2 regions of the Comamonas flocculans genome follow, and region 1 is predicted to be linked to the other one. Evidence: predicted binding sites of a transcription regulator. Region 1 holds the regulator's gene; the other holds the start of a gene.
The links. The regulator FNR, encoded in region 1, switches genes on or off when oxygen is low (the NO sensors DNR and NnrR bind a similar motif). The targets are predictions, from matches to a motif close to TTGATNNNNATCAA.
Positions count from the first base shown of each region.

Region 2: the regulator FNR is predicted to act here: its motif matches at 1,528-1,541, upstream of FOZ74_RS00470 (cbb3-type cytochrome c oxidase subunit I).

Region 1 covers NZ_CP042344.1:2,290,207-2,294,080, forward strand. The annotation lists gene FOZ74_RS11000 (DMT family transporter) at 1-521, opposite strand, end outside; gene arfB (alternative ribosome rescue aminoacyl-tRNA hydrolase ArfB) at 556-960, shown strand; gene fnr (fumarate/nitrate reduction transcriptional regulator Fnr) at 1,022-1,744, opposite strand; gene hemN (oxygen-independent coproporphyrinogen III oxidase) at 1,888-3,273, shown strand; gene FOZ74_RS11020 (diguanylate cyclase domain-containing protein) at 3,443-3,874, shown strand, end outside.
Region 2 covers NZ_CP042344.1:96,036-99,909, forward strand. The annotation lists gene FOZ74_RS00460 (DUF2242 domain-containing protein) at 1-297, opposite strand, end outside; gene tsaD (tRNA (adenosine(37)-N6)-threonylcarbamoyltransferase complex transferase subunit TsaD) at 353-1,396, opposite strand; gene FOZ74_RS00470 (cbb3-type cytochrome c oxidase subunit I) at 1,583-3,250, shown strand; gene FOZ74_RS00475 (cbb3-type cytochrome c oxidase subunit II) at 3,240-3,827, shown strand; gene FOZ74_RS00480 (c-type cytochrome) at 3,862-3,874, shown strand, end outside.

The DNA.
Region 1 (3,874 bases):
CGGCGCATCCAGATGGTGCCCAGCGCCCAGCTGAAGGCCGCGCCCTGCATCCAGGCGATGCCGGCCGGACGCCCGGCAATCTGGGCCAGCTCGTTCCACAGCAGCAGCGTGATGCCCGCCAGGACCGCCAGCACGCCCACCAGCAGCCGTCCGGTGAGCTTTTCGCGGTAGAACAGCACCGACAGCAGCACCGTCCAGACCGGCATGGTGAAGCCCAGCGTGGCCGCGCGTCCCGCAGGCAGTTGCGCCACGCCGATGATGGACAGGGCGTGCCAGCCCAGAATGTTGGGCAGCCCCAGCACCACCACCGCGCGCCATTCGGCCCAGCCGTGCGGCAGCAGGCGCAGGCCGCGCGAGCGAAAATACAGCGCCAGCACCAGCGCGCCGCCGAACATGGTCAACGCGCGAAAATGCAGGGGCCCCATCTCGCGCAGCGTCACCTTCATGACCGGCCAGTTGATGCCCCAGGCAAGCACCAGCAGGACGAGGCCGACCGTTTGTCGGCGCGAGAGCAGGGACATTGGGGGCAATCGGCGAGGGCTAGAAGGGGCGGGGATGGTAACCACGGCAGCGCTGCTCGAGCGCGAGGCGCAGATCACCGCGATCCGCGCGCAGGGCGCGGGCGGGCAGAACGTGAACAAGGTCTCGAGCGCGGTGCACCTGCGCTTTGACGTGGCCGCCTCCGCCCTGCCCGCCGAGCTCAAGCAGCGCATCCTGGCGTTGTCCGACGCCCGCGTCACCACCGAGGGCCAGGTGCTCATCAAGGCGCAGCGCTACCGCACGCAGCAGGCCAACCGGCGCGACGCGCTGGCGCGCCTGCGGGAGCTGGTGGAGCAGGCGGCGCGCCCCGTCCTGCCACGCAAGGCGACGCGGCCCACGCGCGCCTCGCGGGAGCGGCGCCTGCAGGCCAAGCGCCTGCGCGGGGCCGTGAAAGCCTTGCGCGGCCAGCCCCGAGATTGAGAATGAAATCCGGCTGAAACGCCCGCCCATCCAGCGCATCAAGCTATGTAAAACAGAGTTCTCAACGCCGGCTTCCGGCGCTGTCCACGATGGTCTGCAGGCCGGCGCCGTCCAGAATGCGCACCTGGCGGTGCTTGACCTCGATCAGCCCCTCGTCGGCAAAGCGCGAGAAGGTGCGGCTCACCGTCTCCAGCGTCAGCCCCAGGTAGCTGCCGATTTCCTCGCGCGTCATGCGCAGCACCAGCTCGGCCTCGGAGAAGCCGCGCACGTGCAGGCGCTGCAGCAGATTCATCAGGAAGGAGGCGACGCGCTCTTCGGCGCGCATGCTGCCCAGCAGCAGCATCACGCCATGGTCGCGCACGATCTCGCGGCTCATGATCTTGTGCACATGGGTCTGCAGCGCCGGCACCTCGCGCGACAGCGACTCGATGCGGTCGTAGGGCATTTCGCAGACCTCGGCGTCTTCCAGCGCCAGCGCGTCGCAGGTGTGCTCGTCCGAGACGATGCCGTCGAGCCCCATGATCTCGCCGGCCATCTGAAAGCCCGTGACCTGCTCGCGCCCGTCGCTGGCGGTCACGCGCGTCTTGAAGAAGCCCGAGCGGATCGCGTACAGCGCGCTGAAACGGTCGCCGCGCGAATACAGCGGCTTGCCGCGCTTGACGCGCCGGCGCGTGGTCACCAGCGTATCGAGGCGCTCCATGTCGGCCGCGCTGATGTCCACGGGCATGCACAGTTCGCGCAGGCTGCAGCGCGAACAGGCGATCTGGAGGGCGCGGTGGGGCATGGCTGGCTTGTCCTCTGGGGCAGGGATGGGTGATTCTAGGATGGCCCGCCCCGATTCCTTGATGGCGATCAAAGACAGCGGCAGCAGCGACGGCGACAGTTCTGCGTTTGCATCGGATGGCCGCATTGCCATTCAGGACTGCCATGCCCACGATTACCCCAGAGCTCATCTCCCGCTTCGACGTGCCGGGGCCGCGCTACACCTCCTACCCGACGGCCGACCGCTTCGTCGAAGCCTTCGGCGAAGAAGACTACCGCCATGCGCTCGCCCAGCGCCAGCTCGGCACGAGCCTGGCGGCGCAGCCGCTGTCGCTGTACGTGCACTTGCCGTTCTGCGAATCGCTGTGCTACTACTGCGCCTGCAACAAGATCATCACCAAGCACCACGAGCGCGCCGCGCCCTATCTTGCCTACGTCGAGCGCGAGCTCGACCTGCACGTCAAGCACCTGGGCGGGCCCGGCCAGAGCGTGAGCCAGCTGCACTTTGGCGGCGGCACGCCCACCTTCCTGAACGACGAGGAACTGGCCGACCTGATGGCCATGCTGCGCAAGCGCTTTGCCTTTGCGCCCAAGGGTGAATACTCGATAGAGATAGACCCGCGCACCATCAGCGCCGAACGCCTGCAGGTGATCCGCGAGCTGGGCTTCAACCGCCTGAGCTTCGGCGTGCAGGACTTCGACCCCGAGGTGCAGAAGGCGGTGCACCGCGTGCAGCCGGCCGAGCAGGTGTTCGAGCTGGTCGCGGCCGCGCGGCGCATCGGCTTTGATTCCATCAACGCCGACCTGATCTACGGCCTGCCCAAGCAGACGCCCGAATCGTTCGCGCGCACCATCGCGCAGATGGCCGAGCTGCGGCCCGACCGCATCGCGCTCTACGCCTACGCCCACCTGCCCGCGCGCGTGAAGTCGCAGCGCCACATCAAGACCGCCGACATTCCGGTGGCCAATCACAAGGTGGCCATGCTGTCGCACTCGATAGCGGCCTTCGAGGAGGTGGGCTACGTCTACATCGGCATGGACCATTTCGCGCTCCCGGACGACTCGCTCGCCGTGGCCAAGCGCCAGGGGCGGCTGCACCGCAACTTCCAGGGCTACAGCACCCAGCCCGACTGCGACCTGATCTCGCTGGGCATCTCGGCCATAGGCAAGGTCGGCGCCACCTACAGCCAGAACGCCAAGGACCTGCTGCAATACCAGGACATGCTCGACCACGGGCACCTGCCCATCGTGCGCGGCGTGGCCCTGAGCCATGACGACGTGTTGCGCCGCGCCGTCATCAACGCGCTGATGTGCCAGGGCCGCGTGCAGTTCGAGTCGGTGGAGGCGGCGCACCTGATCGACTTTCGCGCCACCTTCGCCAGCGAGCTCGCGCGTCTGCGCGCCATGCACGACGACGGCCTGGTGCATCTGAGCGCCAACGCCATCGACGTCACCCCCATGGGCTGGTTCTTCGTGCGCGGCATCGCCATGGTGTTCGACAAGTACCTGCAGGCGCGCGAGAGCCGCGCGCAGTATTCCAAGATCCTCTGACGCGGCGTCGCCTTCCAGGGTGGCAACTGCATGCAATGCCCCGGGCCTGCGCTGCAATGCAAGGCCGAATGACGCCGCCACCGCGGCCGGCGCGACGTGCGGGGGCCTTCGTATACAGTGGCGGCTGCCCGGGTGATCGACGGAGTCCTTTTTGTCAGCCACACCTTCCTTGCAGCCATCGCATGCGCGCAGCCCATGGTGGTGGCTGGGGCTGGCATGGTTGGCGGCGGGCCTGGTGCTGGTGCTCAACGGCTGGCAGGAGCACCGCGCCACGGCCGAGCGCGCGCGCCAGCAGCTGAGCCTGCAGGCCGCAGGACTGCACGACAACCTGGCGCTGCAGCTCGACGCCACCAACGACGCGCTGCACAGCCTGCTGGCCGAACTGCCGGACTTGCAGGCCCTGGGCGACGGCCCGGCCCAACTCACCGTGCGGCTGCGCGCCTATGCCGACGCCATGCCGGTGGTGCAGTACCTGAGCCTGCTCGACGCCGAGGGCAACATCACTGTCAGCAGCGACCCCAACCTGGTCGGCAAGAACTCCGGCCAGCGTGACTATTTCGCGGCGGCGCGGGCCGCGGCGTCGCCGCAGACGCTGGTGGTG
Region 2 (3,874 bases), 1.1 Mb from region 1:
CACGTCCGGCGTGGGCTGGTAGTACTTGCGCCCCTTGACGTCCTCGGCGGTGGCGGTCTCCACGATGTAGCCCTGGCTGAGCAGCGCGCGGCGCGCCGCCTCGCAGCTTTGCTGCTGGCCGGCGCGCAGGTGGCGCGTGTGCATGTCGGAGCGGTCGAAGTCGTTGGGCGTGAAGGCGATGTTGCGCTCGGGCCCGGGCAGCGCTTCGGGCAGGCGCGCGCAGCCCGTCAGCGCGCCCGCGAGCAGCAGCGCCGCGAGGCCGAGATGAAGCGCAAAGGGGTGTCTGGCGATCGGCATGGAAGACCGATTGTGCAGCAGTGCCGGTCGCGCGCAGGGGGGTTCACCGCCTGTTTCAGGCAGCAATATCCTGCAAGGACCAGCGCGGCAGCACGTCGAAGGCATAGTCGCGCGTCGGCCGCGCCAGCCCGGCCTGCACGCGCATCGCCGCCGCCATGGCGATCATCGCGCCGTTGTCGGTGCACAGGTGCAGCTCGGGGTAGTGCACGCGCAGGCCGCGCGCGGCGCAGGCCGCATCCAGCTGCGCGCGCAGCCGCGCGTTGGCGCCCACGCCGCCGGCCACCACCAGGCGCCGCAGCCCGCTCTGCTGCAGCGCCGCCAGCGACTTCTTCACCAGCACCTCGACGATGGCCGCCTGGGTGCTGGCGGCCAGGTCCGCGGTGTGCGCCGGCAGGTCCTCGCCCAGCTTGCGCGCCTGGGTGAGCACGGCGGTCTTGAGGCCGGCAAAGGAAAAATCCAGCGTGCCGCTGTGCAGCAGGGGCCGAGGCAGCTTGAAGGCCTCGGCCCTGCCGCCCTCGGCCAGCCGGGCCAGCGCCGGCCCGCCCGGATAGGGCAGCCCGAGCAGCTTGGCCGACTTGTCGAAGGCCTCGCCGGCAGCGTCGTCCACGGTTTCACCGAGCAGTTCGTAGCTGCCCACCGCATCCACCCGCATGAGCTGGGTGTGTCCGCCCGAGACCAGCAGCGCGACGAAGGGGAACTCGGGCGGGTCGGCCCCGAGAAAAGGCGACAGCAGATGGCCTTCGAGGTGGTGCACGCCCAGCACCGGCAGGTCCAGCGCGGCGCCCATGGCGCAGGCCACGCCCGCGCCCACCAGCAGCGCGCCGGCCAGGCCTGGTCCGCGCGTGAAGGCCACCAGATCGAGCGCGGACAGCGCCACGCCGGCCTGCTGCAGCACGGCCTGCGTGAGCGGCAGCACGCGGCGAATGTGGTCGCGGCTGGCGAGCTCGGGCACCACGCCGCCATAGGCCTGGTGCATGGCGATCTGGCTGTGCAGCGCCTGCGCCAGCAGTTCGGGGCGGGCCTTGGCGTCGCGCACGCGCACCAGCGCCACGCCGGTTTCGTCACAGGAAGATTCAATGCCGAGGATCAGGCGGTGCATGGGCGCAAGTGTAGGGCTGGCGCTGCCGGCTGCAGGCGCCCGGCCGGGTTCTCGAGAACCCGGACTTGCATAAGGGTATCTGGTGCTTCGCGGGGCAGGCACTTTCTATAATCTTCGGGTCTACCCGATACTTGATTTTCTTCAATTCCCACATCCTGAAAATATGCTTGAGAAAAGGAAGCCGTCATGGACAGCGCAGTAGTCAGCCTGTTGTCGGCCTTTGTGCTGTCCCTCATAGGGCTTTTTGCCTTCATGTGGTCCATGCGCAAGGGGTTGTTCGTGGAAAACCCCAAGGCCGCCGGCACGATTTTTGCCCCGGGCGAGGTGGGCAAGGCCGATGATCCCTCGCTGACCCCGAGCGGCGAGGCGCGGCTGCAGCAGGCCATCGACGAGACCCAGGACAAGGGCCGCGAACTGCAGCAGGCCGAGGACCCGCAGGAGCTGGAAGACCGCATCGAGGCCGACCGCTCCACCTCGTTTCCGGCCTTCATGTTCATCGGCTTCGCGGTGATGTGGCTGGTGGTGGGCTCGCTCGCAGGCCTGACCGCCTCGCTCAAGCTGCACTGGCCCGACTGGCTGGTGGGCGAGGCCTGGGAGACCTTCGGGCGCATGCGCACCTACCACCTGACGGCGGTGCTCTACGGCTGGATCACCAACTGCGAGCTGGGCATCATCGTCTGGCTGCTGCCGCGCCTGATGCGCACGCCGCTGCGCGGGCCGCTGTTCGTGATGATGGGCGGCGCGCTGATCAACGTCGGCATCGCCAGCGCCATCGGCGGCTTTGGCGCGGGCTGGACGGCCGGCATGGAATATCTCGAGATCCCGTGGCAGATCGGCATCTTCCTGGTGCTGGGCTTCGTCTGCATCATCATTCCGGTGATCTCCACAGTGGTGCATCGCAAGGCACATGAAATCTACGTGAGCGCCTGGTACCACGTGGGCTCGCTGCTGTGGATCGCGCTGCTGTTCACCGTGGCCAAGTTCCCCGGCGCGCACTACGGCGTGGAGCAGGCCACGATGAACTGGTGGTATGGCCACAATGTGCTGGGCCTGTGGTTCACGCCGGCGGCGCTGGGCGCGATCTACTACTTCCTGCCCAAGGTGATAGGGCGGCGCGTGAGCTCCTACAACCTGTCCATCCTGGGTTTCTGGACGCTGGCATTCTTCTACGCCCAGGTCGGCGGACACCACCTGGTGGGCGGGCCGGTGCCCGAGTGGCTGATCACGCTCTCGATCGTGCAGAGCATGATGATGATCGTGCCGGTGGCCGCGTTCTCGGTGAACATGGCCGGCACCATGTGGGGCCGCATGAAGCTGGCGCTGTACTCGCCCACGCTGCGCTTCATGATGTTCGGCGGCTTCATGTACATGCTGTCGTCGGTGCAGGGCTCGTTCGAGGCGCTGCGCTCGGTCAACCGCGTCGCGCACTTCACGCACTTCACCGTGGCCCACGCCCACCTGGGCGCCTACGGCTTCGTGACCATGGTGCTGTTCGGCGCCGTCTACTTCATGCTGCCACGCATCCTGCGCTGGGAATGGCCCTTCCCCAGGCTGATTTCCTGGCACTTCTGGCTCGCCGCGATCGGCATCCTGATCTACTTCGGCCCGCTGACCTACGGCGGGTGGCTGCAGGGCCTGGCCATGCTCGACGAGTCGCGTCCCTTCATGGATTCGGTCACGCTCACCATTCCCTACCTCTACTGGCGCAGCATAGGCGGCTCGATGATGGTTGCCAGCCACCTGATCTTCGCCTTCCACGTGCTGGTGATGGTGCTGCGCTTCGGCCCCAACCGCACCGGCGCCGCCCTGTTCAACCACGAGCCGCGCAAGCTGGAGGTGGCCCATGGAAAATGAAGTCAAGCTGATCACCGGCACCATGGTGACCTTCACCATCGCCGTGGCGGCGCTGGTGCTCATCCCCTACTTCCAGGTGCGCGACATCCCCGCGCCCGACGGACTCAAGCCCTATACCAGCGCCGAGCTGCGCGGGCGCGAGGTCTACATCGCCAACGGCTGCATGTATTGCCACACCCAGCAGCCGCGCGACGCCAGCTTCGCCCCCGACGCCAAGCGCGGCTGGGGCCGCGTGTCGGTGCCGGCGGACTACACCTACGACCGCCCGCACCTGCTGGGCAGCATGCGCACCGGGCCCGACCTGTTCAACATCGGCGTGCGCCAGCCCAGCCTGGACTGGAACCTGGGACACCTGTACCAGCCGCGCGCCTATGTCAAGGAATCGATCATGCCGTCCTACCCCTACATGTTCGAGGTCAAGGACAAGGCGGACAAGGACGAGACCGTGGTCAACCTGCCGCCGGGCACCGCTCCCGAGGGCAAGGTGGTCGTGGCCAAGCCGGAGGCGCTGGATCTGGTCAAGTACCTGCAGTCGCTCAAGCGCAACTACCCGATCGTGCCGGCCGACCCGCAATGAGCGCGCCGACCGGACTGAACCTGTGAGGTAATGCATGCCCAATTCCA